DNA from 3 places in the Orenia marismortui DSM 5156 genome. Region 2 is predicted to be linked to each of the others. Evidence: riboswitches for the same ligand, from Rfam matches in the RefSeq annotation. Region 2 holds a riboswitch; each other region holds the start of a gene.
What was found. Region 2 has a riboswitch for S-adenosylmethionine ahead of metA (homoserine O-acetyltransferase MetA). Riboswitches for the same ligand answer to the same signal wherever they lie in the genome.
Positions count from the first base shown of each region.

Region 1: it holds a riboswitch for S-adenosylmethionine, as region 2 does, so the genes downstream of both, thiS (sulfur carrier protein ThiS) here and metA (homoserine O-acetyltransferase MetA) in region 2, are expected to answer to the same signal.
Region 3: it holds a riboswitch for S-adenosylmethionine, as region 2 does, so the genes downstream of both, metK (methionine adenosyltransferase) here and metA (homoserine O-acetyltransferase MetA) in region 2, are expected to answer to the same signal.

Region 1 covers NZ_KB900620.1:272,319-282,579, forward strand. The annotation lists gene OREMA_RS17680 (DUF2061 domain-containing protein) at 1-135, opposite strand, end outside; gene cysC (adenylyl-sulfate kinase) at 128-721, opposite strand; gene OREMA_RS0110705 (O-acetylhomoserine aminocarboxypropyltransferase/cysteine synthase family protein) at 884-2,095, opposite strand; gene OREMA_RS0110710 (sulfurtransferase TusA family protein) at 2,338-4,668, opposite strand; gene OREMA_RS0110715 (M67 family metallopeptidase) at 4,688-5,098, opposite strand; gene OREMA_RS0110720 (HesA/MoeB/ThiF family protein) at 5,098-5,904, opposite strand; gene thiS (sulfur carrier protein ThiS) at 5,897-6,109, opposite strand; SAM riboswitch class I at 6,274-6,378, opposite strand; gene cysK (cysteine synthase A) at 6,439-7,362, opposite strand; gene OREMA_RS0110735 (TIGR00341 family protein) at 7,446-8,681, opposite strand; gene OREMA_RS0110740 (YerC/YecD family TrpR-related protein) at 9,205-9,498, opposite strand; gene OREMA_RS0110745 (NCS2 family permease) at 9,751-10,261, opposite strand, start outside.
Region 2 covers NZ_KB900617.1:431,473-441,733, reverse strand. The annotation lists gene OREMA_RS0101930 (alkaline phosphatase) at 1-1,317, shown strand, start outside; gene OREMA_RS0101925 (YibE/F family protein) at 1,424-2,593, shown strand; gene OREMA_RS0101920 (EAL domain-containing protein) at 2,726-4,504, shown strand; gene OREMA_RS0101915 (alkaline phosphatase) at 4,920-6,368, shown strand; gene OREMA_RS0101910 (YibE/F family protein) at 6,446-7,573, shown strand; SAM riboswitch class I at 7,640-7,745, shown strand; gene metA (homoserine O-acetyltransferase MetA) at 7,816-8,733, shown strand; gene OREMA_RS17005 (metallophosphoesterase family protein) at 8,964-10,261, shown strand, end outside.
Region 3 covers NZ_KB900617.1:33,997-44,257, reverse strand. The annotation lists partial or broken gene OREMA_RS16855 (IS30 family transposase) at 1-698, shown strand, start outside; gene OREMA_RS0100205 (NAD(P)/FAD-dependent oxidoreductase) at 907-2,112, shown strand; gene OREMA_RS0100200 (DUF1450 domain-containing protein) at 2,163-2,378, shown strand; gene OREMA_RS0100195 (polysaccharide deacetylase family protein) at 2,458-3,501, opposite strand; gene sfsA (DNA/RNA nuclease SfsA) at 3,642-4,337, shown strand; SAM riboswitch class I at 4,442-4,545, shown strand; gene metK (methionine adenosyltransferase) at 4,717-5,898, shown strand; gene OREMA_RS0100175 (iron-containing alcohol dehydrogenase family protein) at 6,360-7,523, shown strand; gene OREMA_RS0100170 (class I SAM-dependent methyltransferase) at 7,581-8,156, shown strand; gene OREMA_RS0100165 (hypothetical protein) at 8,301-8,585, shown strand; gene OREMA_RS16850 (sensor domain-containing protein) at 8,622-10,261, opposite strand, start outside.

The DNA of each region.
Region 1 (10,261 bases), on a different contig from region 2:
AGAAATTATCTCGACCAAAGCTGCAGAACCAGCCAACTTCAATTCTCCAGTTAAGAAATAGACAATTAGCATGGTAGTTGTTGTAGCAGTTATTCTCCAAGTAACCGCCTTCAACAATCGTAATTTTTTAATCATTTATAATTACCCCCAATACCTTCTTTACTGAATCAGCCACTGATAATTTAGTAGTATCTATAATCAACTCTGAATTTTCTGGAACTTCATAAGGAGCAGATATTCCAGTGAAATTCTTAATTTCCCCACTTTTAGCCTTCTCATATAATCCTTTAGGATCACGTTCAGCACAAGTATCTACATCTGCCTTAACATAAACTTCAATAAAGTTATCTTCTCCTGCTCTTTGTCGAGCAAAATTTCTTATCTCTTGATAAGGAGAGATAAAAGAAGCCAATGTAATCAATCCTGCATCCTTAAATAATGCTGCCACTTCAGCAATTCGACGAATATTCTCATTTCTATCCTCAGCAGTAAATCCCAAATCGGAATTTAAGCCATGGCGTACATTATCGCCATCTAGACGGTAGACAGCCTTACCTAATTTAATTAACTCTTTCTCAACCTCTACAGCAACAGTAGATTTGCCAGCTCCTGAAAGTCCAGTAAACCAAACAACCAATCCCTCTTGATCTAAATTATCACATCTATCTTCATAACTTACCTTTCCTTCATGCCAAACTATATTTTTGTTCGATTCCTCCATACTCAAACTCCTCCCGTTTATTAATTTACAATTGACAATGTACAATGCATAATTAAAAAGCAATTATTAAAAGATTTAGTACTAGATTTCTTTTAATCACTCATTAAATATTTGTATTTCAACGATTTTACTTGACAATTGTAAATTATACATTGTACATTATTATTTAAGTGCTTGTGCAAAATCTGCTTTAAGATCTTCTATATCCTCAATTCCAACGCTTACTCTAATTAAATCATCATAAGCACCTAATGCCTCTCTCTCTTTTACTGTATTTTTAGCATAGATTGTAGAGGCGGGATGGATAACCAGTGACTTAACATCACCAATATTAGCTAAATTATAGAAATATTTTAATTTATTTATGACTTTAAAAGCCTTATCTTTACTAGCCACTCTTAAGGTCAACATTCCACCAAAGTCATTTTTTAATAGATTTTTAGCCCGCTCATTATATTTATTACTCTCTAAACCTGGATAATTAACCTCTTTTACCTTAGGATGTTCTAACAAAAAATTTGCCAACTCCAAAGCATTATTAGAATGCTTTTCCATCCTTAAAGCCAAAGTAGGAATCCCTAACTCATTTAACAAAGAAGTTAGCGGAGATGAAGAAGGTCCGAAATCTTTAAATGTCTCTCCTCTTGCTTTAACAGTAAAAGCTAACTTTCCAAATCTTTTATATTCAGAGAAGTTAGCAAAAATAGTCCAGTCAAAATTTCCACCATCTATAATTACCCCTCCGATAGAATTAGCAGTACCATTGATATACTTGGAAGTAGAATGAATTACAATATTTGCACCCAATTCTAATGGCTTAATTAAAGCTGGAGTTGTCATTGTACTATCAACAATTAGTGGGATATTATTCTTCTCACATACTTCAGCTATACCTTTAATATCTGGGATATCTAATTTAGGGTTACCTAATGTCTCTAGAAAGACAAACTTAGTTTTATTAGTTATTAACTTAGCAATATCATCTCGTTCAACCCCTTGACTAAATCGAGGAGTAATACCATACTTTTGATAATTTTTAAATAGATTATAAGTTCCTCCAAATAAAGAACTAGTTGCTACAAACTCATCACCTGCCTCTAATAATGTTAATGTAGCTGTAGAAATAGCTGCCATCCCTGAAGCAGCAAGTATAGACTGTTTTCCTCCTTCCAAACTAGCTAATTTATCTTCTAGAGCTTTAATTGTTGGATTACTAACCCTGGAATAGGCATATCCTAAAGCACGATTCTTAAATACTTTCTCCAGTTCTTCTGCATCTTCATAAGCAAAGGAGTTACTTAAATAAACTGGCGTATTAGTAGCTCCATATTGATCTTTTATTTTTAAATTTACTAACTTCGTTTCAAAGTTCATACTCTTCTCCTCCTACTTCTCAAATTAGTTGCTTGATAGCATATAATTTACAGTTATTAATATATGTTCTAATAGAAAAATTGTTACTCTAAATAGATGATGTGATGTTTTAATAACTAGTGGCAAGTTACTAGCTCCAACAAATTTGAAATGGTCACCTGCTACTTGCCACTGCTTACTACAGTTATATAGCTATATCAAAATTTAACTATCACCTGCCAACTTAACATAACAAATTATTACTATACCTTCTTTACCTTTAAACTATAAGATCCATCTTCTCGCTTCTCTTTAGATAAAACCTCATGCCCTTCAGAGATTAAACTCTGGGGAACATTAGCTATTGGCTCCCCTTCGTCTAAATAAATATCTAATATATCTCCTGAATTTAGAGGTGCTAGGGCCACTTTAGCTTTTACAAAATTCATTGGACATTTTACCCCTCTTAAATCTGCCACCTCGCTATCTAAGATATTCTTATCTTCGTTATTATTATCACTAGAAACTTCTTCTAGCTCAAACTCTAACTTAGCATTTAAGGAATTAAATAAATACTCTACTCTTTCAATTAAATTATTTATTTTATTTTGATAAGAGAATAGATTATCAATATCTCCCAATTTATAATCTAATGCAGCATTTAAAGTTTCATTATAATGATTATCTACTAAATTCTTATCAATAAACTCGGTTTTAAATTCTGCTAAAATAACTCTATCCTTATCTGTATCTATACCTCTTACAGCCAATAATGCTCTAGATGAATTAATGATAGCTTTATAAAGTTCATCATCATCTTCTTCTTTAATCGCTTTCTTATAATTAGATTTAGCAGTATCGATATCCAATTTAATAATATCCATTACACCTGCTCCACATTCTCCAGGCCCTCTACCTGCTAAGGAAAAGTCTTCTGTTTTACCCCAATCCTTATAAATATCTGAATCTTCTTCATAAGTAGGAATTGCAATAAATTCCTCAGCTAATTCAACTATCTTAGTCTTTCCACCCTTTTCTAGGTAAGTATTAAAATTAACTCGGTTATAATCTCCATCTTCAGCCAATAATCTAGCCAATTCTGCTAGAAAATCTGGTATACGCTTAGCAGGAATATCTACAGCTGCGTCTCCATACTTACTATTACCTTCTTCTACGTTTCCTCCTAAGAATAATGCATAGTAGGGAAGCAATCTATCATTATGCCGCTTAGCCTTACCTTCAAAACCAAGATTAGCAATGATATGCTGTCCACAAACATTTGGGCAACCACTAATATAGATTTGAGGTAATACTGATTGTAACTTGTCATCTAAAGTCATTAATCTTTCTCTGATAGCCTCTGATAAATTAGGCGAAATACATAATCCTAATTTACAAGTCGATGCACCTTTACAAGAAACAGGCATTGTTCCCATATTAGCCACTACTAGATTAGGATTGATTTGATTAATTTTCTCGATTAGCCCTTGTAAATCTTCTCCTTTAATACCTCTAATCAATAATCCTTGTTTGATAGTAGTTCTAATAGATAACTCACTATTATCTAATAAACCTAATAATGAATTCAACTCATCATAACTAATATCTCCATTCTCCATTCTCAGCTCTAAAGAATAGTAGCCTTCTACCTTCTCTGTATAAAGATAATCTACATTCAAATCATTTTTTTCTCCCTTACCTGTTCTTAATTCTTCATAACTATTTAACTCTTCAACCTCTAAATCTTCGGCTAATACTTCAGCTAAGTACTCTTTGTATTTATTGACAAACTCTTTATCACCAAGCCTCTTTCTTACAAAGCGTAATCTAGCCCTATGCTTATTACTACGATCACCATATTCATCAAAGAACCTCTTAATAGCCTCTGCTATATGGAAGATCTTATCCTCTTCTACGAAGTCTTCTAAGACTATCCCCAATTCTGAGGAGCCTCCCATTCCCCCTCCACCATATACTTTAAAGCCTCGTTGACCATCTTTCTTAGTAGCTATAAAACCTAGGTCATTTAATGTAGCTAAAGAATCATCTTTAGGGTCAGAGGAGAAGGCTATCTTATACTTTCTTGGTAAATTAAAAGAAGAACGTGTCTTAATTAAATATTCTGTTAACGCTAAGTTATGAGGTGTTGTATCAAAAGCTTCCTCAGGGTTAACACCTGCTCTAGCAGAGTTCAAGATATTTCTAACGGTATTACCTCCACCACCTCGTGGGCTTAAGCCTGCCTCTAATAGCTTGAATAGTACTTCTGGGGTATCCTCAATCTTAAGCTGATGAAGCTGTATATCCTGTCTAGTGGTAATATGAAGATAAGCATTCCCATACTCTTTACTCAATTGATTTAATACCTTTAACTGCTCCTTAGTCACTACTCCACCAGGAATTCTAACTCTTACCATATACCTCTCTTTACCTGATTTATAACCTCTTTGGCTATAAATTCCCATTGGAACTCTACGCCCTTTAAACCTAGCTTCATCTAAATCACCATCTACAAATCGTTCAACTAAATTCGGATAATTATTCGTATCTTCTTTCACCGTAGCTGAAATATTAAAAATAGGTCGATTACTCATACTTGTCACCTTCCTTTCATTAAATTAATTCAATCTCTATTTGAGTAACTTTCTTCTGTTCTTTAATACTAAAAGCCTTTAATACTGGCTCTTCATCCTTTAATGATAAGATAAAATAAATTGCTTCTTCATCATAAGCCAATCTCTTATCCTCTTCCGATGGACGAGAAGGGGTAAAAGGATGGGAATGATAATTTCCAATTAAATCATAGCCCTTATTTCTAACTTCTTTGACTACTGCAAACTGCTCTTTTGGATCCATTGTAAAGTGTTCTGCTGAAGAATCTAGATTGGTCATAGTATATACTTTCTTAACCTCAATCTCTTCATCAGCTATCACTCCAGCCACTAAACCACAACCCTCATTTGGGAATTCATCCCGAACATGCTCCAATAATTGCTGATATAACTTTTCTGGCAATTTAATTATCATAATTCACAAACCCCTTGCTCATAATCGATTAATTCTGTTATTTCTGGGTCATCACTACAAATCCCACAGTTTTCTCTCTTATTTAAGTTAATCTTTCTAAACTTCATCTTCAATGCATCATAGGTCAGTAACTTGCCAGTTAATAATTCACCTTTTTTTAGAATATACTTAATAGCCTCTGTTGCTTGGATAGTTCCAATCACTCCACCCATAACTCCTATAACTCCTGCTTCCTTACAAGAAGGGACTGAACCAGGCTTAGGTGGTTGAGGAAAGATACATCTATAACATGGTGTCTCGCCTCCTGGAACTACAGTTGTGGTCTGACCTCCAAACTTAATAATTCCTGCATGTGAGAAAGGCTTATCTTCCATTACACAAGCATCATTGATTAAAAATTTAGCCGGGAAGTTGTCTGTCCCATCTATTACAAAATCATATTCTCTAATAACCTCTTTGATATTTTGGGAGGTTAGATAGTAATCATAGGTTTTAACCTCTACATCAGGATTCATCGCATTGATCTTCTCTTTAGCCGATTCTACCTTTAACTTACCTACATCAGGTGTATGATGTAAAACTTGACGCTGTAGATTTGATAACTCTACTCTATCTGCATCTACCAAGCCAATCTTACCAATACCAGCCGCTGCCAAAAACTGTGCTGCTGGCGTTCCAAGCCCTCCAGTTCCTATAATCAAGACTGAAGCATTTAATAACTTATCTTGCCCTTCTACACCAACATCCTGTAAAATAATATGCCTTGAATATCTCTGTAACTGTTCTTCACTAAAATCATACATTTGCTCCACCACCCATGAAGTATAGAAACTCTACCTTATCGCCAGACTTTAGAGCTTTATCAGAGAAATTATCTCGCTCTAAAATTTCGCCATTCAACTCTACTGATACCATATCTGGCATATCTACATCTTCTTTTAGCAATAATTCACTTACTGTTAATCCTTTTTTTAACTCTACTTCTTTACCATTAACTTTGATCTTCATTTGTTATCACTCCATTCCCTGGTATTCCACTTTGTTTTTATGTATTTATATTATTACAAAGACTATCATATTATTCTGAGTATGTCAATACAAATACTTGGTTTTAATCTAAAAAAATCCTCTTCTTGAAAGAAGAGGATTTTCATTATATACAACGGCATATAATCTCATCTTTCAATACATAAGTATTGCTGGAATTAGCACCTTTCCCAAATAGGGATGGTTGCTGGGCTTCATTGGGCCAGTCCCTCCACCTCTCTTGATAAGAGTTTGTATTTAATTGTTAGCTTTTAGTTTTTAGCTAATAGCTACTAGCTGATAGCCAACAGCTATTCTGCTTTAAACAATGTAGTACTTAAATATCTCTCTCCAGTATCTGGAGCTATAACTACAACCCGTTTTCCAGCACCTAATTCTTGAGCAACTTTGATAGCTGCTGCTATAGCTGCTCCACAAGAAATACCAACAAGAATTCCTTCTTCTACAGCTAATTTACGTGCCATCTCCATAGCTTCTTCATTGTCAATCTGTTTAACCTCATCTAAGATATCTGTATTTAGAACATCAGGAATAAAACCTGCTCCAATTCCTTGAATCATATGTGGTCCAGGATTACCTCCACTAAGTACAGGAGATCCAGTTGGTTCTACTGCTACAATCTTAATATCTGAAATTTCTTCTTTTAAGACTTCTCCAGTTCCAGTAACAGTTCCACCAGTTCCAACACCTGCTACAAAAGCATCCAAGTTACCATCAGTAGCTTCTATAATCTCTTTAGCAGTTGTGTTTCTATGTACCTCTGGGTTAGCTGCATTCATAAACTGCTGTGGCATAAAATAATCATCATTAGCATCTGTTAATTCCTTAGCCTTATCTATAGCACCAGGCATCCCTTTTTCTCCAGGAGTTAATAAAATTTCTGCTCCAAATGCTTTCAATATCTTTCTTCTTTCAATACTCATTGTATCAGGCATTGTTAAAATTACTTTATAGCCTTTAGCAGCACCAACCATTGCTAAGCCAATTCCAGTATTCCCACTAGTAGGTTCAATAATTGTACCACCTGGCTTCAACAAACCTTCTTTTTCAGCACTTTCAATCATATTAAGAGCAATTCTATCTTTAACACTACCACCTGGATTGAAAGATTCCAATTTAGCATAAACATCTGCAGCACCTTCAGGCACTAATCTATTTAATTTAACAAGCGGTGTTTGACCAATCAATTCAGTAATATTATTTACAACTTTCATATTTCCGCCTCCTTAAAATTAATCCCTAGTAAACAACCCTGTTTATCAGGTTATTAATATCATAACAAAATATTACTTTATTGTCAAGAAGATTGTAAGGGGGTCTCTAACCTTTGTGTAGGAATAATTTCGAAGATAACCTTGTAATCTTCTCCTAACTTTTCTTTAATCTTATTAGCTAGTAACTGAAAATAATGTTTATCAGTATCAACAGGAGTATAAATAATTAAATCTACTTCCTTATCTTTTACATCAATAGAAAAAAGTCTACTTTCTAGTTCATCACCAAAATGTTCACGATATATCTTACGAACAACATCTTCTGGCTCTTCTTTAATCATCTGATTATAAGTTATCACTGATAGAGGCAAAGTCAATATAATAACAGAAAGAGTCAAAATGATTAAACTCTTCTTAATCAGTTTATTAGCTGTAGATTCATACCACCATTGTGGTTTTAAACCTTTAACATAAAAGACTATAATAATAGCTAATAATAATGCAAATAAGTTTCCAAATAACAACAATAAAGCTCCAATAATCATGTCAGCATTAGCCAGAGATATTCCAACCCCAATAGTAGCCATAACAGGAATTAAGGCAGCAGCTATTACTACCCCAACTAATTGTTGGGATTTTACATGGGTAATTAATGCATAAGCTCCCGCTCCCCCAGCTGCTAACGCTACTAATAAATCTGGTAGAGTAGGTAACATTCTAACTTGTAAAGCATGGGTCATTGAAACATTAGGAATTATAAGTGCAAATATGCCTCCAATACTAATAGCAATCCCCATAATCGCTAATTCTACTATAATTCCTTTTACCAATAACTTTAAATCCCCTAATACAATACCTATCGCCATAGTAGCTATCGGCCCAAATACAGGTGCAATAATCATTGCCCCAACTATTACAGGAGTATTATCAAGTATTAAACCCAAAGTAGCAATTATAGCAGCCACTACAGCTAAAAATACTAATTGACTACTCATTTCACTGTTTTCTTTAGCATATGTAACAATAGTTTCTCTTGTAGCTCGATAATCTTCTTTTTTGGTCTTCTCCTTATTGCTTGGGATTATAGTGTCAGGAGTAAAAATTATTAAGCTTCTATGTACATTATTAGTAAAATCAAAACGATCCTTTAACTTGTCTATTAAGATATCAACATTGTGATACAAAAGATTTATAATAAGTAAATCTCCTGTCTCAGACTCAATCAATTTATAATCTTCAATCTCCACTCCTAAATTTTTCAATAAATCAACAGCATCTTTTCCTTCGCCTGATGCAAAGGTAGCATGAACAACTTGCATCTTAAACCTCCTCTATCAATATTCTATCCTAGTATTATAGAAAAAATTATTATTTTCTCTTCTAAGAATAAATATTTTAATATTTATAAACCCATACAAAAACAACCCCCATAAAGGGGTTTATTACTAATAGATGGATTCATACATTATATTATTCAACCATATAACCTTCGCTAATCAAAGAAATTAGACCCTTTCTAGAAAATAGCTTAGATAAACATTATACCTCTATCTTAAAAGATTTAAGGTTAGATATAAACAAAATTTCATAAATACATCCCTGTCTAACCTTTATATTTGACTCTAAATCAAGATAAAGAGACTAAACACAATTTTCTAAAGAATATCATCAAGTTTTATAGCCACCTAAAGCAATATATTTAAGCCTTACTCTGTCTTATTTAAGATTATCAATTTTAATAGCTAGTACTAAATTAACTATAACTTAAGTTTTTAACAATTTTTAATCTCTCTAGAAAATTTATTCTAAGCTTCAATATTTACTACAGCAACTATTTGTTAGTTAGTTATTATCTTTCATCCGCTCCAAGATTACTTCATATCCATCTGCTCCATAATTCAAACATCGTTTTACTCTACTAATTGTAGCTGTACTAGCACCAGTATGTTCAGCAATTTCATCATAAGTATATCCATCATTTAACATTTTAGCAACCTCTAATCTTTGAGCTAAAGCTTTTAATTCACTTACTGTGCATATATCCTCAAAAAATTTATAACATTCACCTTTATCCTTTAATAATAAAATAGCATCAAATAATTGATCTGTAAATTTATCTTTTAATTTAGAATTCAAAATATACACCTCCAAAATATATTTATAACTATATTCATATCTATTATAATAAACTTTTTCTTTTTTTACCAGCTATTTAACTTATTAAAGTAGAAAAGTACAGAATATTGCTAAAATATTTGATTAACTCTTCTATAATATAGCCATTAGCATAATTAAATAAAAATTTTAAATGCTATTAATAATTTATGGTTGAATATTTATAATTCTTCTTAAAAAAGAAAAAAGCGCGGGAATCCCACGCTATAAAACTTACATATAAATATACTTTAGGACAAATAAGAAACCAAATAAACTAATAATCCAATGTACATCTTCACCTTCACCATGTAGATATTTTACAATCGGATAAATAATAAACCCTAAAGAAATACCATTAGTAATTGAATAAGTGAAAGGTATTGCAATAAGAGTAATAAAGGCTGGAATAGCTTCTGTTACCTTATCCCAGTCTATATGCATAGCATTCTTCATCATCAAGGAACCAACAATAATTAATGCTGGTGCCGTTGCTGCTGCTGGTACAATGGCCACTACTGGTGCAAAGAAAATTGATAGTACAAAACAAAGAGCAACTGTTACTCCTGTTAAGCCAGTTCTTCCTCCCTCAGCTACCCCAGTAGCAGACTCCACATAAGTAGTAACCGTTGGTGTACCCATTAAAGCTCCTGCAATTGTTCCCATCGAGTCTGATAGCAAAGCACGATTAACCTTAGGCAAATTTCCATCTTTATCTAAGAATCCTGCTTGTTGACTTACTCCA
Region 2 (10,261 bases):
TTTTATTTCATTGGTGATGGTTTAGGACCGGCTCAACGTCAGGTGGCAGAATACTTCTTACAAGATCAAAATAAAAGTAATGAAAAGTTAGTAATGAATCAATTCCCAGTAGCAGGTATTAATACTACTCGTTCTGCAGATAGTTTAGTAACTGATTCAGCAGCAGCAGGAACAGCATTAGCTGCTGGATATAAGACTAATAATGGTATGATCTCTCAATTGCCTGATGGGACTAATGTGAAAACTCTTACAGAAGCAGCTAAAGAAAAAGGAATGGCAACAGGGTTAGTTTCTACTACTAGATTAACCCATGCTACTCCAGCAAGCTTTGCTACTCATATTTCTGATCGTAATCAAGAAAATGAAATTGCTGCCCAATATGTGGATAGTGGTGTTGAGTTTTTAGCTGGTGGAGGATATAGACATTTTGTAGCTAAAGATGGGGAATTAAAATCTAAAAGAAAAGATAATAGAGATATAGCAAGAGAATTTGTTGCTAAGGGATATAATGTTTTTGTTTCAGAAGATGCTACCAGAAGTTTTAGAAACTTTGTGCCAGAAGGAAGAAAGAAGGTAGCTGCTTTCTTTACTTATAGCCATATGCCTTATGAGATTGATAGAGATGTCAATAAAGTACCAAGCTTGGCTGAAATGACTGAAAAAGGTATCGATGTCTTAAGTAAATATAATAATGGATTCTTTATGATGATTGAGGGTGGAAGGATTGATCATGCTGCCCATGCTAATGATCCAGTAGGGATGATACATGATACCTTAGCTTTTGATAGAGCAATTAACAAGGCTTATGAATTTTATAAAAAGCATCCAGAAGAGACTTTAATTGTAGTAGCGGGTGATCATGAAACTGGTGGTGTTGGTTTAGGATTTGCTAAAAATTACTTCTTACATGTAGATGAATTAGAAAATGCTAAGGTTTCTGTTGCTGATGTATTAAATTATGGAGAAGGAAAGTATGATGGAAATAGAAGTAAATTCTTTAACTATATCGATGAGAATTTAGGTCTAGATAACTTAAGTAAAGAAGAAAGAGCTAAGATTGAAGATACTATGGATATAGCTGATAGTAATTCGCGAGTTTCTAAAAGTACTTATGGTGGATATGACCCAGTAGCAATAGCTACAACTCATATTCTTTCTGAAAGGGCAAACTTACAATGGACTACTTATGCCCACTCTGCGACTGCAATCCCTCTATCTGCTGTAGGTATAGGATCTGAAAGTTTTGGTGGCTATAAAGATAATACAGAAATTGCTAAGGCTATGGCTAAAGTAATTGAAGTAGAATTAAGTAAATAATTGATTAAATTTTAGTTGAATATTGTAGAATGTATTGTTTGAATAGGGGCGTATATATACGCCCCTATTCAGAATTTAAATTATTATAATATTGGGGTGTAGGTTTATGAAAAAATTTAGAAACTTTATTATTATAGGACTAATATTATTAATGATTGGATTATTTTTTATGAGTGTTGAAGAAAAGAAAAGTGATAATATTGAAGTGAAAGCAGTTGTATTAGAGACTGATAATAGTGAAATGATTCAATCAGGGATAGCAAAGATTGGTTTTCAGATGTTAAAAGTTAAAATTATAGAAGGAAAGTACCAAGATAAAGTAATGGAAGCTTCTAATAATTTAATAGGGAAGTTGGATATGGATAATTATTATAAGAAAGGTGATAAGATTATAGTTGCTTTATTAGAGAAAGAAAATAGAATCATTGCTGTTAAGGCAATTGATCTTCATCGCCAAAACTGGCAGCTATTACTTTTTGGATTTTTTGTATTATTATTAATATTATATGCTGGATATATAGGAGCTAAGGCCTTATTTTCTTTTGTAGCAAGTCTATATATAATTTGGAATCTTCTAATCCCAGGTTTGCTAGCAGGTAAAGATCCTTTATTATTATCTTCAGTAACTTTGCTCATATTATCAGCTCTTATTATCTTTGCAGTAGCAGGATTTAATAAGAAGGGGTTAGTAGCTTTTGTAGGAACGATCTCTGGTTTAGCTATTACAGTTTTGATTACTATAATTTTTGGTAATAGATTGGAATTGTTAGGGATGACCTCTCCTTTTGCAGAAACGCTATTATTTAGTGGATATTTGGATTTAAATATGAAGCATATCTTTTATTCTGCTATAGTTATTGGTGCTTCAGGTGCAGCCATGGATATAGCTATGGATATAGCTGCTTCAATGGAAGAGCTTAAGAGTAAAAAGCCTGAAATAGAGATGAAGGAATTAATTCAATCAGGATTCAATGTGGGAAAAGCAGTAATAGGGACGATGACTACCACTTTATTATTAGCTTATTCTGGTGGATATTTAACTTTATTAATGCTATTTATGAGTAAGAATACTAGTTTAAATAGAATGATGAATTTAAAGATGGTTTCTGCTGAAATTTTAAGAACATTAACAGGTAGTATAGGATTAGTATTGGTAGCTCCAATCACAGCAGTTTTTGCTGGCTGGATATATTCTATCGATTTTAAAGCCTTATTTATTAAAGAGTCTAAGATGATCATGATTAGGCAAAAATTGAAGGAATTAATAAAAAGATAATAAAATTAGCGATAATTATTAATATAGATAGGAAGGTTATAGAACTAATTTAAAAGTACTTACAAATATATGATCTGAGAGTAGAGATAGTTATTATGTGAGTTATAGATAGTAAGGGAGGTAGAGCATGGAATGTTTGATAATAAGAAAAAGGTTATATCAGAGAAACTTATAGCTAAAGAATTAAGAGCTATAATCAGAGATAAGGATATAAGGACAGTATTTCAGCCTATTATTAATTTGAAGAATGCTAGAATATTGGGATATGAAGCTTTAAGTAGAGGTCCAAAAGGTACTTTTTTTGAAGATCCTTTAAAAATGTTCTCTATTGCCAGAGAATATGATATGTTATTTGATCTAGAGAAGGTATGCAGAGAAAAAGCTCTTCATGTTGCTAGAAATTTAAAAGAAGATGATAAATTATTTATTAATATAGATCCTCATGTAATTTATGATCATAACTTTCAGGGGGGGATTACTAAAGAATTTATCGATTCACTTCCTATCTCCCATGAAAATATAGTAATTGAACTTACTGAGAAGACTTCTATTCAAGATTATAATGGTTTTAAAGCAGTGTTAGATCACTATAAAGATCAGGGATATCAAATTGCTATAGATGATACAGGTGCAGGATATTCGGGTTTACAATCGATTATAGCAATATCTTATGATTATATTAAGCTAGATCATTTTCTTATTCGTAATATTGATCAAGATCCACTTAAATTAGCCTTGTTGGAGGTCTTTATTAAGTTTGCTCGTAAAATCAACTCAAAAATAATAGCAGAAGGAATAGAAACAGAAGATGAATTAAACACGTTAATAAATATGGGAATAGATTATGGACAAGGATACTTTATTGCTCCTCCTACAATTAAGTTAAAAAGAGATTTAGGTATTAGTAAATATATTATTGATAATAATAAAATCAAGAAGAAATCATTAATAGGTGTTATTATTGGAGAGCTTGCCAAAAGAGAAATAACTATTAGTGAAGATACTAAGACTAATAAAGTAGTTGATATTTTTGAGAAACATCAAAACTTACAGAGTCTTGTAGTTCTAAAGAATAACAAAGCTATTGGACTAATAATGAGAGATAGATTATATTCTCGTCTGGGAACTAAGTATGGGTATTCAGTATTTATGGATAGGCCGATTAAACTAATTATGGATCAAAATCCTCTGATAGTAGATTTTAATACTCCAATTGAAGAGGTATCTAATCAAGCAATGAGTAGAGGATTTGATGATGTTTATGATTGTATAATAGTTACTAAGAATCAAAAGTACTCGGGGATAGTTTCAATTAGAGTATTATTAGATAAATTTTCAAAGATCAAGATTGAGCATGCTAAAAATCTAAACCCTCTAACTAATTTACCAGGTAATCTTATTATCGAGAGAGAAGTTAGTGAAAGAATTAATAATCAAGAAGTATTTTCAGTATTATATCTTGATTTAGACAATTTCAAATCTTATAATGATTGCTATGGTTACAAAAAAGGTGATGAAATGATAGATTTTACTGCACGAGTATTGACAGAAGCAGTAAAGCTTAGTGGAAATAAATCTGATTTTGTAGGACATATTGGTGGTGATGATTTTGTCATTATTACTACTCCAGAAAAGGATGAAATTATTAGCCAAGCTATAATTAATAGATTTGATAAAGAAGTTAAAAAATTCTTTAATAAAAGAGATATAGAATCTAGCTATATAATTACCAAAGATAGACAAGGTGAATTATCTAAAACCCCATTGGTATCAATTTCTATAGCTATTGTTAGTAACAAGAAAAGAAGGATTGATAGTCATCTAAAGGTAAGTGATATAGCTGCTGAAGTCAAGAAGTATGTAAAGGAAAAATCAGGTAGCAATTTTATGAGAGATAAGCGTAAAGGGTAAAATCAACTAAGATAATCGTTAATAATCTGGATAGCTATTAGGCTATCTTTTCTGTGTTTTTTGATCTCATGGTAATATGGATGTAAAGAGACATTTTTAGGTGATAGGAGTTAGGTCATAGGGGATAGTAAGGTCTTCCTACCTCCCATTTCCTAACGCCTAACTCCGAAACTGTCGCTTTATCTTTCTTAAAAGCTACCTTTAACTAAAATATATTCTAAATACTTTAAAATGATTTTTCATAATTGCAGTAATCAATAACTAATATTAGAAAAAATATGATTGGTTATTGAAATTTGGTATAATTAAAGGTAAAATTATGTTATAGAGTTGTTATTAGGAGGTGGTAAAGTAGATAAAAATATTAGATTATGGTCTTAGATTTATCAAAATCAACTTAAATAGGGGGAAGAGGATGTTTAATAAAAATTTAAAGAGAATATCTTTATTATTAGTATTAATTTTAGTAGCTTTTTCTTTTAGTATTTATGCTATGTCTTCAGCACCAGTAGAAGAGAAAGAAGGAAATAAAGTAGTTGAGCAAGGAACACCAAAGTATGTATTCTTATTTATTGGTGATGGAATGGCATCTTCACAACGGATGTTGGGAGAGTACTTTTTAAGAGCTAAGACTGGTGATCAAAATGCTAAATTAACTATGAATCAGTTTCCAGTAGCAGGAATGAATTCAACTTATGCAGCTAATACTTTGGTAACAGATTCTGCAGCTTCTGCAACTGCATTAGCTACTGGATATAAGACTGACAAAGGTATGATTGGTCAAATACCAGATGGTACTGCAGTAAAGACAATTGTTGAAGCAGCAAGAGATAAAGGAATGGCAACAGGTGTAATTTCAACTATGAGATTAACTCATGCCACTCCAGCATCTTTTTTAGCACATAATGAAAGTAGATATAATCCAAATCAAATCGCTGAAGATATTGCAGCAAGTGATGTAGATTTTTTAGCGGGTGGAGGATATAGATATTTTGTACCTAAAGACGGTGAATTAAAGTCTAAGAGAAAAGATGATAAAGATTTAGTAAAAGTATTTGAAGATAAAGGATATAAGAGCTTTGTAAATGATCCAGCAGGATTTAGAGATTATAAGCCAGAATCAGGGGATAAAGTATTTGCACCATTAACTTATAGCCACTTACCATATGAGTTAGATAGAGATCCTAAAAGGTTACCTAGCTTAGCTGAAATAACTCAAAAAGGGATTGAAACTCTATCTAAAAAGGATAATGGTTTCTTTATGATGGTTGAAGGGGGAAGAATAGATTATGCAGGACATGCAAATAGTCCAGCTACTGTAGCTAATGATATGTTAGCTTTTGATCAGGCTATTGCTAAGGCATATGAGTTTTACAAAAATCATCCTAAAGAGACATTGATAGTAGTAACTGGAGACCATGAAACTGGAGGTTTAGGTCTAGGATTTAAGAATGATTATTTCTTAAATGTAGATGAATTACTTCCAATTAAATCTTCATTAGATAAAATTAATTATAATGGAGATAGAAAAGCATTATTTACTGCACTTAAAGAAGATTATGGTTTAACTGACTTAAGTGATAAAGAGATAGCAAAGATTAAGCAGGCAATGAATTTAGAAGATGCTGGTAAGAAACCGGTTGACTATATGCCAGGTTTCATGAGTCCAGTTGATGCAGCAATTGCTAATGTTTTATCAGAAAGAGTCAATCTATTCTGGACTACTTATGCTCACTCTGGAACTACGGTACCATTAACAGCAGTAGGAGTTAGTGCTACTAACTTTGGTGGGTATAAAGATAATACAGAAATAGCTAAGAACTTGGCAGAGGTATTAGGAGTAAAATTAACTGAAGCTGAATGATTATAATCTAATTGAGATAGTTGGAATTCCAACTATCTCTTAATATTTAAACTTATTAAATAAATGGAGGATGTAAAATGAATACCTTCAAAATTAAAAAAACAGTAATAATTTTAGCTCTAATATTAATTATATCAATTTTTATTAATAATTTTATGGTAGATAGTAATGATAGTATTTCTGAAATTAAAGCTTTAGTTCATAAAGTAGATAATAGTGAGGTTATTCGTTCTGGACTAACTAGTATAGGATATCAAACTTTAGATGTAGAAGTTTTAGAAGGAAAGTATCAAGGTGAGGTCCTAGAAGCTACTAATCAATTTACAGGCTCGGCTGAGATAGACAATAGCTTTCAAAAAGGTGACAAGATACTGATTGCTATTAAAGAAAAGAATGGGAATATTAATGCAGTAAAGGCTATAGATTTGTATAGACAGAATTGGGAATTAATATTATTTCTTTTATTTGTCTTATTATTAATATTATATGCTGGTTTTACAGGTGTTAAGGCCTTATTTTCATTTCTAGCAAGTTTATATGTTATTTGGAGAATATTAATTCCGGGACTATTAAATGGTAAAGATCCATTATTATTATCTACTTTTGTAATTACAATTTTGTCAGCAATCATTATGTTTTCAATAGCAGGCTTTAGTAAGAAGGGAGTTGCTGCTTTAGTAGGTACATTATCAGGGTTATTTATCACTATGGGAATTACTATATTTTTTGGAGGAAAGCTAGGATTACATGGAATGACATCACCTTTTTCTCAAACTTTACTTTTTAGTGGGCATATGGACCTTAAGATTAAAGATATATTTTATGCATCTATAATTATAGGTGCTTCAGGTGCAGCTATGGATATTGCCATGGATATTGCCGCTTCTATGGAAGAGTTAAAGATAAAAAGACCAGATATGGGTATGATAGAGTTGATACAATCAGGATTTAATATAGGCCGTTCTGTAATTGGTACTATGACCACTACATTATTATTAGCTTATTCAGGTGGATATTTGACTTTGTTAATGCTGTTTATGACTAAGAATGCTAGTTTAAGTAGGATGATGAACTTTAAAATGGTATCGGCTGAGATATTAAGAACTGTGACGGGAAGTATAGGATTAGTTTTAGTGGCACCAATTACAGCAATTATTGCAGGATGGTTATATACATATGACTTTAATCTATTTTCCAAAAAATAGTATAGAATAATAGATTGACATAGTTAGAGAATTATGTTAATCTATTATTAAAAATAAAATAGATAGTTCTTATCATGAGTGGCGGAGGGACTGGCCCTATGAAGCCCGGCAACCTCCTTTTATTAGGAAGGTGCCAAATCCAGCAATACTAGATAGTATTGAAAGATAAGAAGAGCGGAAAAAATTCTCTTCTTATAAGAAGAGAATTTTTATTTTTTGATAAGAAGAGAGGAGTGAGAAGGATGCCGATTAATATACCAGATAATTTACCGGCAGCAGAAATTCTTGAAAATGAAAATATCTTTGTAATGAAGGAGAGTCGTGCTTATCATCAGGACATTCGTGCACTTAAAATATTAATATTAAATTTAATGCCACTAAAGGAAGTTACAGAGACTCAATTGCTTCGCTTATTGGGTAATACACCTTTACAAGTAGATGTAGTATTATTACATCCTGATAGTCATGAATCTAAAAATACAACAGAAGAGCATTTGAGTAATTTTTATAAGACTTTTGATGAGATAAAAGATCAAAAGTTTGATGGGATGATTATAACTGGTGCACCAGTAGAACAATTAGACTTTGAAGAGGTAGACTATTGGGAAGAGTTAACTGAGATAATGGATTGGAAGGTTCACAATGTAACATCTACTTTACATATCTGTTGGGCTTCACAGGCTGGACTTTATTATCACTATGGAATTCCTAAATACCCTCTTGAAGAAAAGTTATTTGGAGTTTTTGAACATACTATTAATAATAAGAAGATCAAACTTCTGAGAGGGTTTGACAATAATTTCTTAGTACCACAGTCTCGTCATACAGAAGTAAGAAGAGAAGATATTGAAAAGGTGTCTGAACTTCAAATTTTAGCTGAGTCTGAAGAAGCAGGGGTTTATATTGTAGCTAGTAAGAATGGAAGGGATATATTTGTTACAGGACATTCTGAGTATGATCCATATACATTACAATGGGAGTATGAACGTGATCGGAATAAAGGATTAGAGATTGCAGTTCCTAAAAATTATTATCCCGAAGATGATCCTAGCAAAGAACCCTTAGTAAATTGGAAGTCTCATGCTCATTTATTATTCTCAAATTGGCTTAATTATTATGTATATCAACAGACACCATATAACTTAAATGAGATAAAATAATTTAAAAAAGACGGAACCTTCAGGTTCCGTCTTTTTTATTGGATATATAAATCATATTCAAACTATAATATATATATTATAGTTTGAATAAAAGTCCAACAAGAAGATTGATATGTAATATTTAACAACTGATTAACTAAATTGTAATTTTTCCTTAATATATACATGTGATAATAGTAAGTAAGAAAATAATTTTTACATGAAGAGTTACTTTAAGGAGGGATTAATTTATGGTATTTAATAAGTTTAAAAGGGCCAATATTTTCTTGATAATAGTGATAGTCATAAGTTTATTCTTATTAGTAGGCTGTAGTGATGATAACAATGATCATCTAGAAAATTATAATGTTTCTGGTAGGATAACTTATGTTACTGAAACTGGAGAAAAAGTAGGTATTAAAGATGTAACATTAAAATTTGATCATACTGATGGCATAACTACAACTGATCAGGATGGGAATTGGAAGAAGAATAAGGTAAAGGATACTGATGTTATCACACCTGTTAAAGATAATTGGAGGTTTATACCAGAAACTAGAATGGTAAGTCAAGAATCTTCCTCAGTTGACTTTGTGGCTAGAAGAGAAGGAGAGTATAAGATAGCTGTATTATCAGATTTACATTACTTTGATCCTAGTTTAGGTATAGAAGGAGCTGCTTTTGAAGAATATTTAGCTCAGGATAGAAAATTAATTGCTGAGAGTCAAGCAATCTTAGAATCTATATTAGAATCTTTAAAGAAAGATATTCCAGATGTAGTATTAATTCCAGGTGATTTGACCAAAGATGGAGAGAAAATAAATCATGAACAAGTAGCAAATTATTTTACAGAACTTGAGAAGCAAGGGGTTCAAGTTTATGTTATTCCAGGAAATCATGATATTAACAACCCTCATGCTGTTAGATATGAAGGAGATCAAGCGGTTCAAATTGATACAGTGACAGCAGATGAATTTGCAAGTATCTACCAAAAGAATGGTTATTCTGAAGATGAATACCTAGCAAGGGATGAAAATTCTTTAAGCTATCTTGTAGAGCCTATTCAAGGGGCTTGGTTGATTGCTATGGATACTTGTCGCTATGATGAAAACGGAGAAGACCCAGTTACAGCTGGTAAATTTAAAGCTTCTACTCTAGAATGGCTAAAAGAGAAGATTCAAGAAGGAAAAAGTAAAGGAAAGACTGTAATTGGGATGATGCATCATGGAATAATAGAGCATTTTTCTGGGCAAACTGTTTTGTTTGAAGAGTATGTGGTCCAAGACTGGGATAATATATCCCAAGAATTAGCTGATTTGGGAATGGAAGTTATATTTACAGGCCATTATCATGCTAATGATATTGCTACAAAAACTACAGATAGAGGAAATAAATTATATGATATAGAGACAGGTTCTTTAGTTACTTATCCATCTCCCTATAGAATATTGACATTTAGCAATAATAAATTAAAGGTAGAGACTAATAAGATAATAGAAATAAATGATGATACTGAAGGCTTAGAATTTCAAGAATATGCAAAAGAATA
Region 3 (10,261 bases), 400 kb from region 2:
CAGCAAAGCTGCATAACAAATTCTCAAAGTCAGAGATGGTATGCACTAAAACTCTATATAACTATATAGATCTTGGACTACTTCAGATTAGCAATATTGATTTGCCATTGAAGCTTAAACGTTCTTCAAAATCAAAATGTCTTAAGCGTAATAAAAAGAAACTTGGCACAAGTATCGATGAACGCCCTGAAAATATTAATGATCGCAGCGAATTTGGGCATTGGGAAATTGACACTGTTATTGGTAAAAAGAATAAAAATGATGAAGTTTTACTCACTATGACAGAGCGCATGACTCGTAAAGAAATCATTCGTAAAATTCCTGGTAAAACAGCTGAATCTGTTCAAAATGCTATATTAAAACTAATCAAAGACTCTGGAGAGCTTTTTTCTAATGTATTTAAAAGCTTTACCTGCGATAATGGCTCTGAATTTTCAGAGCTAGGTTCTATAGAAGAAATAGTTGATACAAAAGTATATTTTACTCATCCCTATTCATCATGGGAAAGAGGTACCAATGAACGTCATAATGGTCTCATAAGACGTTTTATACCTAAAGGCAGAAGTATAAGTGAATTCTCTATTGAATCTATTGCTAGAGTTCAAAACTGGTGTAATACTCTACCAAGAAAAATTTTAGGATACCTAACTCCTGATGAAGCTTTTGAAGATCAACTAAGAGAAATTCTATATAACTAATTAACCAAATTATTACAGTTTGAAACTAGTTCAATTTAATATTGCAATTTAAGAAATAATATAATTGAATTGTTTTAGAATTCTATAATTAATAATTTACCTATTAAGATTAGTACTAATCTTAATAGAAATAGCTAAGTATTGTTAATAATAAATGCTAAGAATAGAGAGAATAATTTTAAGAACTTAAATAGAGGAGGATAAATTAATGAAAGAGGTAGCAATAGTAGGTAGTGGTATAGCTGCTATTAGTGCAATTAAAGCTATTAGAGAGTATGATAAAGATTGTAAAATAAAATTATTTGGTGAAGAAGAGACTTATCCTTATAATCGAATAAAATTATCTAAAGGTCTATTAAATGAAATCAAGGCAGATCAGATTTTATTAGAGAAGAAGGAATGGTATGATGAAAATAATGTAGAGCTTAATTTAGGTACAAAGGTTGTATCTATATCACCAAAGGAGAAGGAAATAATTTTAGATAATTCTACGAGAGTAAGTTATAGTGAATTAGTATTGGCTAATGGTGCTAGAAACGCTGCTCCCCCAATTGAAGGAATAGATAAGAAGGGAGTCTTTACTCTAAGGAATTTAGAAGATTCAAGAAAAATTAAGAATTATACTGAAAAGAGTAATAAGATTTTGATTATTGGAGGAGGAGTATTAGGTTTAGAGATGGCATGGGTTCTCTCTCAAGCAGGTAAGGATGTTATGATTGCTGAGATATGTCCATATTTAATGCCCCAACAATTAGATGAAAAGTCATGTGATATCTTAGAGAAAAAGGTTAGTGAACATAATATTCAGATCTTAGCTGCTACCTCAATTAAGGAGATAGTTGGTCAAGCAAAGGTTGAAGGCTTTATAACTGGTGAAGAAAAAGAGGTAGAGTGTGATATGATTATTTACTCTACTGGAATTAGACCTAATTTAGATTTATTAGAAGGAACAAATATCAAGACGGATTTTGGAGTCGTTGTAAATAATAGAATGCAAAGTAACTATTCTAACATCTATGCAGTTGGTGATGTTTCAGAACTTGACAATCAAGGTTTTGGTTTGTGGCCTATTGCTATTGAGCAAGGTAAGATAGCAGGGTATAATATTGCAGGTCAAGATGCTACTTATGAACATCTTACCCCAACAGTTATGCTCAGAGCTTTTGGAATTTCTTTATTTTCTATGGGAGATAATAATAATCAGAAGGCGACAGATGTAATTTATGAAGAGAAAGAAGATAAGTATATTAAAATCTTAATCAAAGATAAAGTGATAATAGGGGCAATTGTAATAGGTGATATGAGTAAATCGGCTATATTAAGAAAGGCTATTAATCAAAGTTTAGACTTAGATGAGTTAAATTTTGATAATGTATCAGTTGAAGAGTTAATAGAGATAATAAAGAATAGATAGTAAATTATAAGAGTGAATAGCTAAAGTTCTAATCATATGGAGGTGGAATAATGCCAGTAGTAAGTTTTTGCGAAAATAACTTTGTTCATGGTGTTGAAGGGTTGATAACTAAAATAGAAGATTTTGAGGATGTAAGTGTAGAGATAGAATCCTGTTTGGGATTTTGTGGTGATTGTGCAATTGGGCCTTTTGCTTTAGTAGATGGTGATTTGCTTCAAGCAGAGACTATAGATGAGTTATATAACAGGATTAAAGAAGAATTATAAACAATTTGTCTTCATCTTTTGACAGGGTTATTTATTCTTATGTAATGTCAAGCCTAGCTAGGCTTGACTTGAACTTAACTTAACTTTTGTAAGCAGATAAGGATAATAAGTCGTTTACAGTAACCATCTTAAAGTTCTTAGCTTTCAGCTCATTAATAATAGTTTCTAATGCATTGATAGTAGGCAATAAGCTTTGTCCTTTTCCACCAGCAGAATGAAATAGAATAATAGCACCTTTATGAAAATCTGGTACTGTTCTTTCTATGACTTCTTCTTTGTTTTTAGCTTTCCAATCTAATGAATCTATAGACCAATTAATCACTTTATACCCCATATTTTGCAACTGATCAAGTGTTGTATCAGATATTGATCCATAAGGTGGCCTTATTAATCCAGTTTTTCTATCAATAATATTTTCAATAGCTTCTTCTGTATCTATTACTTCTTTTGCCAATTCATCTTGATTTAGTTTTACAAGGTCAGCATGAGACCAAGAATGACTAGCGATAGTATGCCCTTCTTCATAGATTCTTTTAACAATACTAGGATTTTGTGTAACTCTTTTTCCTACTAAGAAGAAGGTAGCTTTAACATTATTTTCTTTTAAAACATCAAGAACTTGTGGAGTAAATACTGGATCTGGCCCATCATCAAATGTTAAAGCAACTTGCATGGTCTTAGGACCACGACGATATACTTTATTTACTTCTGATTCCTTTTGGGGTTTAGCTTTAACTACATTATCTTTATCTTCTTTCCAATTGAAATTACTATAACTTGTACTATATTTTGTTGAGTTTGATTTAGTTGAATTACTTAGATTACTAGATGTTCTTTTATAATCTTTTTCTGAAGTTGCTTTAACAACTGAAGAATTTGAGCTAGTTTTTTTCTCCGTTGCAGGTAACTTTATTCTCTGCCCAGAATAAATTAAATTAAGATTAGTAATATCATTAATTTTTGCTAAAGTAGAGACACTTAGATTAAATTTCTTAGAAATTTTAAATAATGAATCCCCAGCTTTAACTGTATAGCTTTCATAAGCATAACTTGTTGTGACCATCGCAAATACTAGTATTAGAGTCAATAATAGAGCAATTATATAATGCATATTTCTTAACAATTTGAAAAAACCTCCTTTTATATTGGTGGGCTGAAATTAGAATAACATATGTTAGATCAAATCTCAATCTGTAAATAATGGGAAGTTAAATACATTTTCTGGTTTTTGAAAAAGGTATCTTTAAGAAAGGAGTAATAGATATGGCATTAGTTGAGTTAGATGAATTACAGGAAGGGAAATTAATTAGTAGAGAAAATAGATTTGTTGCTAAAGTTGAGTTAGATGGAAAAGAGGTTGTAGCTTATGTTCCAAATCCAGGTAGGATGGAGGAATTAATGCTTCCAAAAACTAAGGTATATTTAGCTCATTATCCTAACACAAATCGCAAAACAGAGTATAGTTTATTGCTAGTTAAATACAATAATACTCTAGTTTCAATAGATAGTCATTTAACTAATAAAATTGTAGAAAAGTCATTATTAGAAGAGGATTTAGAAGAATTTACGGGATACAGTGAGATTAAAGGGGAATATAGTTATGGAAAGAGCAGATTAGATTTCTTTTTGAAAAATGGCGAAGAAAAATGTTTAGTTGAGGTAAAATCGGCAACTTTAGTAGAGAATGGAGTTGCTAAATTTCCAGATGCTCCAACCAAAAGAGGTAGAAGGCACTTAGACGAGTTAATAAAAGCTAAAAAAGAAGGCTATCGGGTTGGGGTGATATTTATCATTCAAAGAGATGATGCTTATAAGTTTATTCCCCATCAGAGAATTGATCTTAAATTTGCAGAAAAATTGAAGGAAGCTATTGAAAAAGGTGTAGAGGTTTATGCCTACAATTGTAATATAAGCAAGAAAGCAGTTGAGCTTAATCATAGAGTTGATGTTGAAATATAAGGTGTTGGTCAGTTTTAATTTTCTAAAATAATTAATTGATACTTATTGACAGCTTTAATTGAAAGTGTTAAACTAACTATGGTAATAAATTTAAAATACAAATAACAACATCAAGAGTAGTGGAGGGACAGGCCCTATGAAGCTCGGCAACCACCTAAGATGGGGAAAGGTGCTAATTCCTGCAAGGGGTTTCCTTGGGAGATGTATATTATACCGATCTCTCCTTTAGGGAGAGATTTTTTATTTGAAATTTGCACCCTTAAAGTTTCTTCAATTAAATCTATTAAATTTTAGATAAATCACTAGATTATGTTTGATAGTAATTAAAAAGAATAGTATAAACCTTATATTAGCAGTTATTAAGAGAGGAGAAAAAGTTATGAATAAAAGATATTTTTTTACATCAGAATCAGTTACTGAAGGGCATCCAGACAAAATAGCTGATCAAATCTCAGATTCAGTATTAGATGCAATTTTGGCTAAAGATCCCCAAGCAAGAGTTGCTTGTGAAACTACAGTTACTACCGGGATGATTCTTGTTTCAGGTGAGATTACTACAGCTTGTTATGTTGACATTCCTAAAATCGCTAGAAATACAGTTAAAGAGATAGGTTATGTTCGGGCAAAGTATGGTTTTGACTCTGAAACTTGTGCTATATTAACTTCTATTGATGAACAATCAGCAGATATTGCTCAAGGGGTAGATGAAGCTTTGGAGGCAAAGGAAGGTATAGAAACAGAAGAGATTGGAGCAGGAGACCAGGGTATAATGTTTGGTTATGCTACTAATGAGACAGAAGAATTAATGCCATTACCAATTACTTTAGCCCATAAACTAGCTCATCGCTTAACAACTGTAAGAAAAGAAGAAATCTTAGACTATTTACGACCAGATGGGAAGACACAGGTAACTGTAGAGTATGAAGGGGATAAAGCAGTTAGAATTGATACAATTATCATTTCTACTCAACATCATCCTGAAATAAGCTTAGAACAGATTAGAGAAGATTTAATTGAACAGGTTGTAAAACCAGTAATAGATCCAAAATTATTGGATGAGAATACTACATATTTTATTAACCCTACAGGTCGCTTTGTAATCGGTGGGCCACAAGGTGATGTAGGTTTAACAGGGCGTAAGATAATTGTTGATACTTATGGTGGAATGGCTCGTCATGGTGGTGGAGCTTTTTCTGGCAAGGATGCTACCAAGGTAGATCGTTCTGCAGCTTATGCAGCTCGTTATGTTGCTAAGAATATTGTAGCTGCTGGTTTAGCTGACAAATGTGAGGTTCAATTATCTTATGCAATAGGTGTAGCACGTCCTGTATCTATTATGGTAGATACCTTTGCTACTGCTAAGATAGATGAAACAAAGATTGAAGAGTTGGTCGATAAACATTTTGATTTACGTCCAGGAAAAATTATTGATAATTTAGAATTGCGTAAACCAATCTATCGTCAAGTGGCTGCTTATGGACATTTTGGCAGAGATGATTTAGATCTTCCTTGGGAAAGAACAGATAAGGTTGATCTATTAAAAGAAGAAGCAGGTTTATAATAATTAAATAAAGGTTTAATGTAATAATAACACTCTTTAGAACTGTATGTAGGTCTAAGAACCTATGTATATTTAAAGGGTGTTTTATTTTTTATAGTTGTCTAAGTTAAAAGTGGGATTTAATGGGGATATTGGGACACTTTTAGGTGATAGGTCATAGGTTATAGGAGTTAGTAAGGTCTTCCTATCCCCCATTTCCTAACGCCTAACTCCGAAACTGTCGCAATATCTTTCTATAACAATATATTTAGATTTTATTTTAGTCTTAGAGAGTTATATCCCAGCTCTACTAAGGTATAGTATTGATTGATAAGTTATCAGTCAAGAAGGTTCTGCTTGTTAGATACGAGTAGCCTTCTACTTTTTAGTATATTAGTTGCTTATTTTCAAAATAAAGATTTAAAACTTTAAACATACTAGGACTAGTATATTCTAAATCTATAATTATGGAGGTAATAGCTATGTTTGATTTTGAATATTTTAGTCCTACTAAAATTATTTTTGGTGCAGGAAAGTTAGCTGAAATAGGTCAATTAATTAATGATTATGGTAATAGAGCTTTAATTGTTACTGATAAAACAATGTTTAAAGTAGGCATTTTAACTGTTTTAGAAGAGTATTTAGCTGAAGCAGGGATAGACTATAAGATCTTTAGTGGAGTAGAGCCTGATCCATCATCTGAAATTATAGATAAGGGCGCTAAATTTGCACAGGACAATAATTGTGAATTTATAATTGCTTTAGGGGGAGGGAGTAGTATTGATTCTGCTAAAGGAATTTCTGTAGCTAGTACTCATCCTGCTAAAATAATAGATTATTTGGTTGATGGCAAGATTGGGGTTTCTGGAATTAAAAAAGATATTTTACCAATTGTAGCTATACCTACAACAGCAGGTACAGGAAGTGAGGTTACTCCAGCAGCAGTAATAACTGACAAAGGTAATTACACCAAGAGAATATTATTTTCCCATTATATCTTTCCAGAAGTCGCTATAGTAGATCCTGAACTTACTTTTACTTTACCTAAAAGTATTACAGTAAATACAGCTGTAGATGCACTATGCCAAGCTATAGAAGCTTATGTATCCCCAAAGTCTAGTTTGATATCAGATTTATTATCTATTAGATCACTTAAATTAATTAAAGAAGGAATTTATGATATTTATGAAGATGAAGGAAATCTAAAGGCTAGGACGAATTTATCTTTAGGAGCTACTTTAAGTGGAATAGTTATTTCTCAAGCAGGGGTAGGAGCTGCTCATGCTATCTCGATGGTCTTAGGTGCTAACTATGGAATCCCACATGGATTAGGAATTTCTATGGTTTTGCCCTATGTAGTAGAGTATAATTCAATGATAGTAGAGGATAGATATATTGATATAGCAGAAGCATGGGGAATAAAGATAAAAGAGCTAGCTGAGGAAGAGATTATTAATGCTTTAGTTGAAGAGTTAAAAGCTATTAACAAAAAATTTAATATCAAGTCCAAATTAAGAGATTTTAATGTTGAAAAAGATGAGTTATTAGAGCTTGCTAGATTAGCTTGTAGTCATGGTGATATGGAAAATAATCCTCAAGAACCAGAAGTAGAAGAGATTAAAGCAATTTTAGCTAAAGTTTTTTGATTTTAGTCAAACATTTTAAATTAAATATATATTTTTATCTAAGAGAGGAGAGGAATTATGGCTCATAAATTTAATCCTAAAAATAAAGAGAAATTAGATAACCCAGAGCGAAGGAGAACTTTACCACCTAAAGATACTTTATATAACTTAATGTTAGAAGAGGGAGATTATGTAGCAGATATAGGTTGTGGAATAGGCTATTTTACTTTAGCAGCAGCAGAGATAGTTGGTGCTAAGGGAAGAGTATTTGCTCTAGATACTTCAGTAGAGATGTTAGATTATTTAAAAGAAATTATAGAAGATGAAGGTATAGAGAATATAGAGGTTATAAAATCAGAAGAACATAATGCTAATATTTCTGATGAATCTATTGACTTTATGCTAATCTCAAATGTAATGCATGAGGTAGAGGATATAGGTGAGTTTCTAGAAAATTACTTAAATAAAATGAAAGTAAATTCCAAGTTAGCTATTATTGACTGGAAGAAGGTAAAGACTAAAGGAGGCCCACCATATGATGAAAGGATATCAATAGAAGATTTAATAAATATTTTAGAAGATTATAATATAGAATTGCTTAAAAAGGTAGACTTAAGCAATGAACAATATGCTTTAGTAGGGAAGAAAGTATAGTATAAAGCTTAATAGTATTTATATTACAAATATCTCCACTTATATTATTTTACAGGAGTGAAATACTGTAGATAAGAAATATTAGAATTTTAAACTATAAAGGGGGATATAAAAATAACTTTTTTCAATAATTGGGATTTTAATATGTCTTTCTTTCCTAATTTTTATCATGGAGATACAGATATAAGAGATGATCTTAAATTAGAACATGATAGATATCATGTTTATCTCAATGGCAAGTTTGTAGGTGATAAAGTACTTTTAGGGGAAAGTGATAGTATTTTTGATCTTAATAATTATTTAAAGAGGCAGGGATTTAATGATTTTATTTCAGACTTAGAAGGAGATCATTTTCTAATCGAATCTAAAAATTCTGATAGCTATACTCTGATGAAAAGAGATTTAGAAGGACACTTGAGTATTAGGTAGATAATTAAAAGGCCAAGTTTAAACTTGGCCTTTTAATTATGCATGCATTTTAAATTCTATATTATTTTTGAGTAAATTTTCAAACTCTTTTGCAGGTATTGGTTTGCTAAAGAGATATCCTTGAGCTTCATCACATTTATATTCATTTAAACACTTTATTTCATCCCAACTTTCTACACCTTCAGCAACTGTTTTCATGGTTAGTTTATTAGCCATAGCTATAATTGCTGATACAATAGCACTTCTTTTGCTATGATTAGGAAAATTAGTGATAAAAGAGCGATCTATTTTAATTATATCTACAGCAAATTTAACAAGATAGCTTAAAGATGAATAGCCTGTCCCGAAATCATCTAATAAGATTTTAACCTTCATATTTTTAAATTCATTTAGTACAGAGATGGTTGATTCTACATTCTGTATAGCTATACTTTCTGTAATTTCCAGCCCTAATAATTCAGGATTTAATCCAGTCTCATCTAAAATATTATCAACTGTTTCTTTTAAATTAGATTTATGAAATTGCTGGGCAGATAGATTAACAGAAATCTCTATGGGATGATATCCCATATTAATCCAATCTTGAAGTTGCTGACAAGCTTCTTTTAATACAAATGAACCTAAGGGAATTATTAATCCTGTTTCTTCAGCTAAAGGTATAAATTTAGCTGGAGAGATTATACCTTCTTCAGGATGTTCCCATCTTACTAAAGCTTCTGCCTTTTTTATTTTTCCAGTTTTTATATCTATTATTGGTTGATAATATACTGTAAGTTCTTGATTTTCTATAGCTCTTCTTAAGTTGTTTTCCATAAATATTTTTTCGTTAACTTGTAAGTTCATATTATGGTTATAGAGTTGAAAGGATGTTCCTGCATCTTCTTTTGCTTTGTACATAGCTGTGTCTGCATTTTTTAAAAGTGTTTCTTCATCAAGCCCATCCTCAGGATAGATTGAAATGCCTATGCTAGCAGTTAATACAAAATCATGATCATTTATAACAAAAGGATCATCAAATATTTTTATCAAATGATTTATTATTCTTGGAATTTGTAATTTTGCTTTTGTTATTCCTGGTAAGATACCTATAAATTCATCACCACCCATTCTAGCTATGGTGTATCTATTAGGAAGAGTGCTTATAAGTCTATTACTTAATTCTAGAAGTATTAGATCACCAGTTTGATGTCCATACATATCATTAATTAACTTAAATCTATCAAGATCTAAAAAAAAGACTGCAAATCCTTTATGATTATTTTTAGCTATCTCAGCTTCATGAAGAAGTTGCTTATTGAAGAACTCACGATTAGGTAGACCAGTTAAGTTATCATGGAAAGCTTGATATTTTAAAGCTTCTTCAGCTCTTTTATTTTTAGTGATATCTACTCCAATTATTAATGTGTTATTTAGACCCTTATTTTGATTTTTAATTGGTGATACATTCCAAGAAATTAGTTTTTGTTGTTCATTCTTACAAATGATTAGAACTTCATTATCTTTAATTTGTTCATGATTATAATTTTCATGAAAAGTTTGAAGTGCTTTACTTCTATAATCCTTATGTATAAGTGTTTTATAAATATTTTTATTTATAATTTCTTCCGATTGGTAGCCAGTTATTTTTTCAGCATGTTGGTTAAAACTTAGAATTTTTCCATTAGAATCTAAAGTTA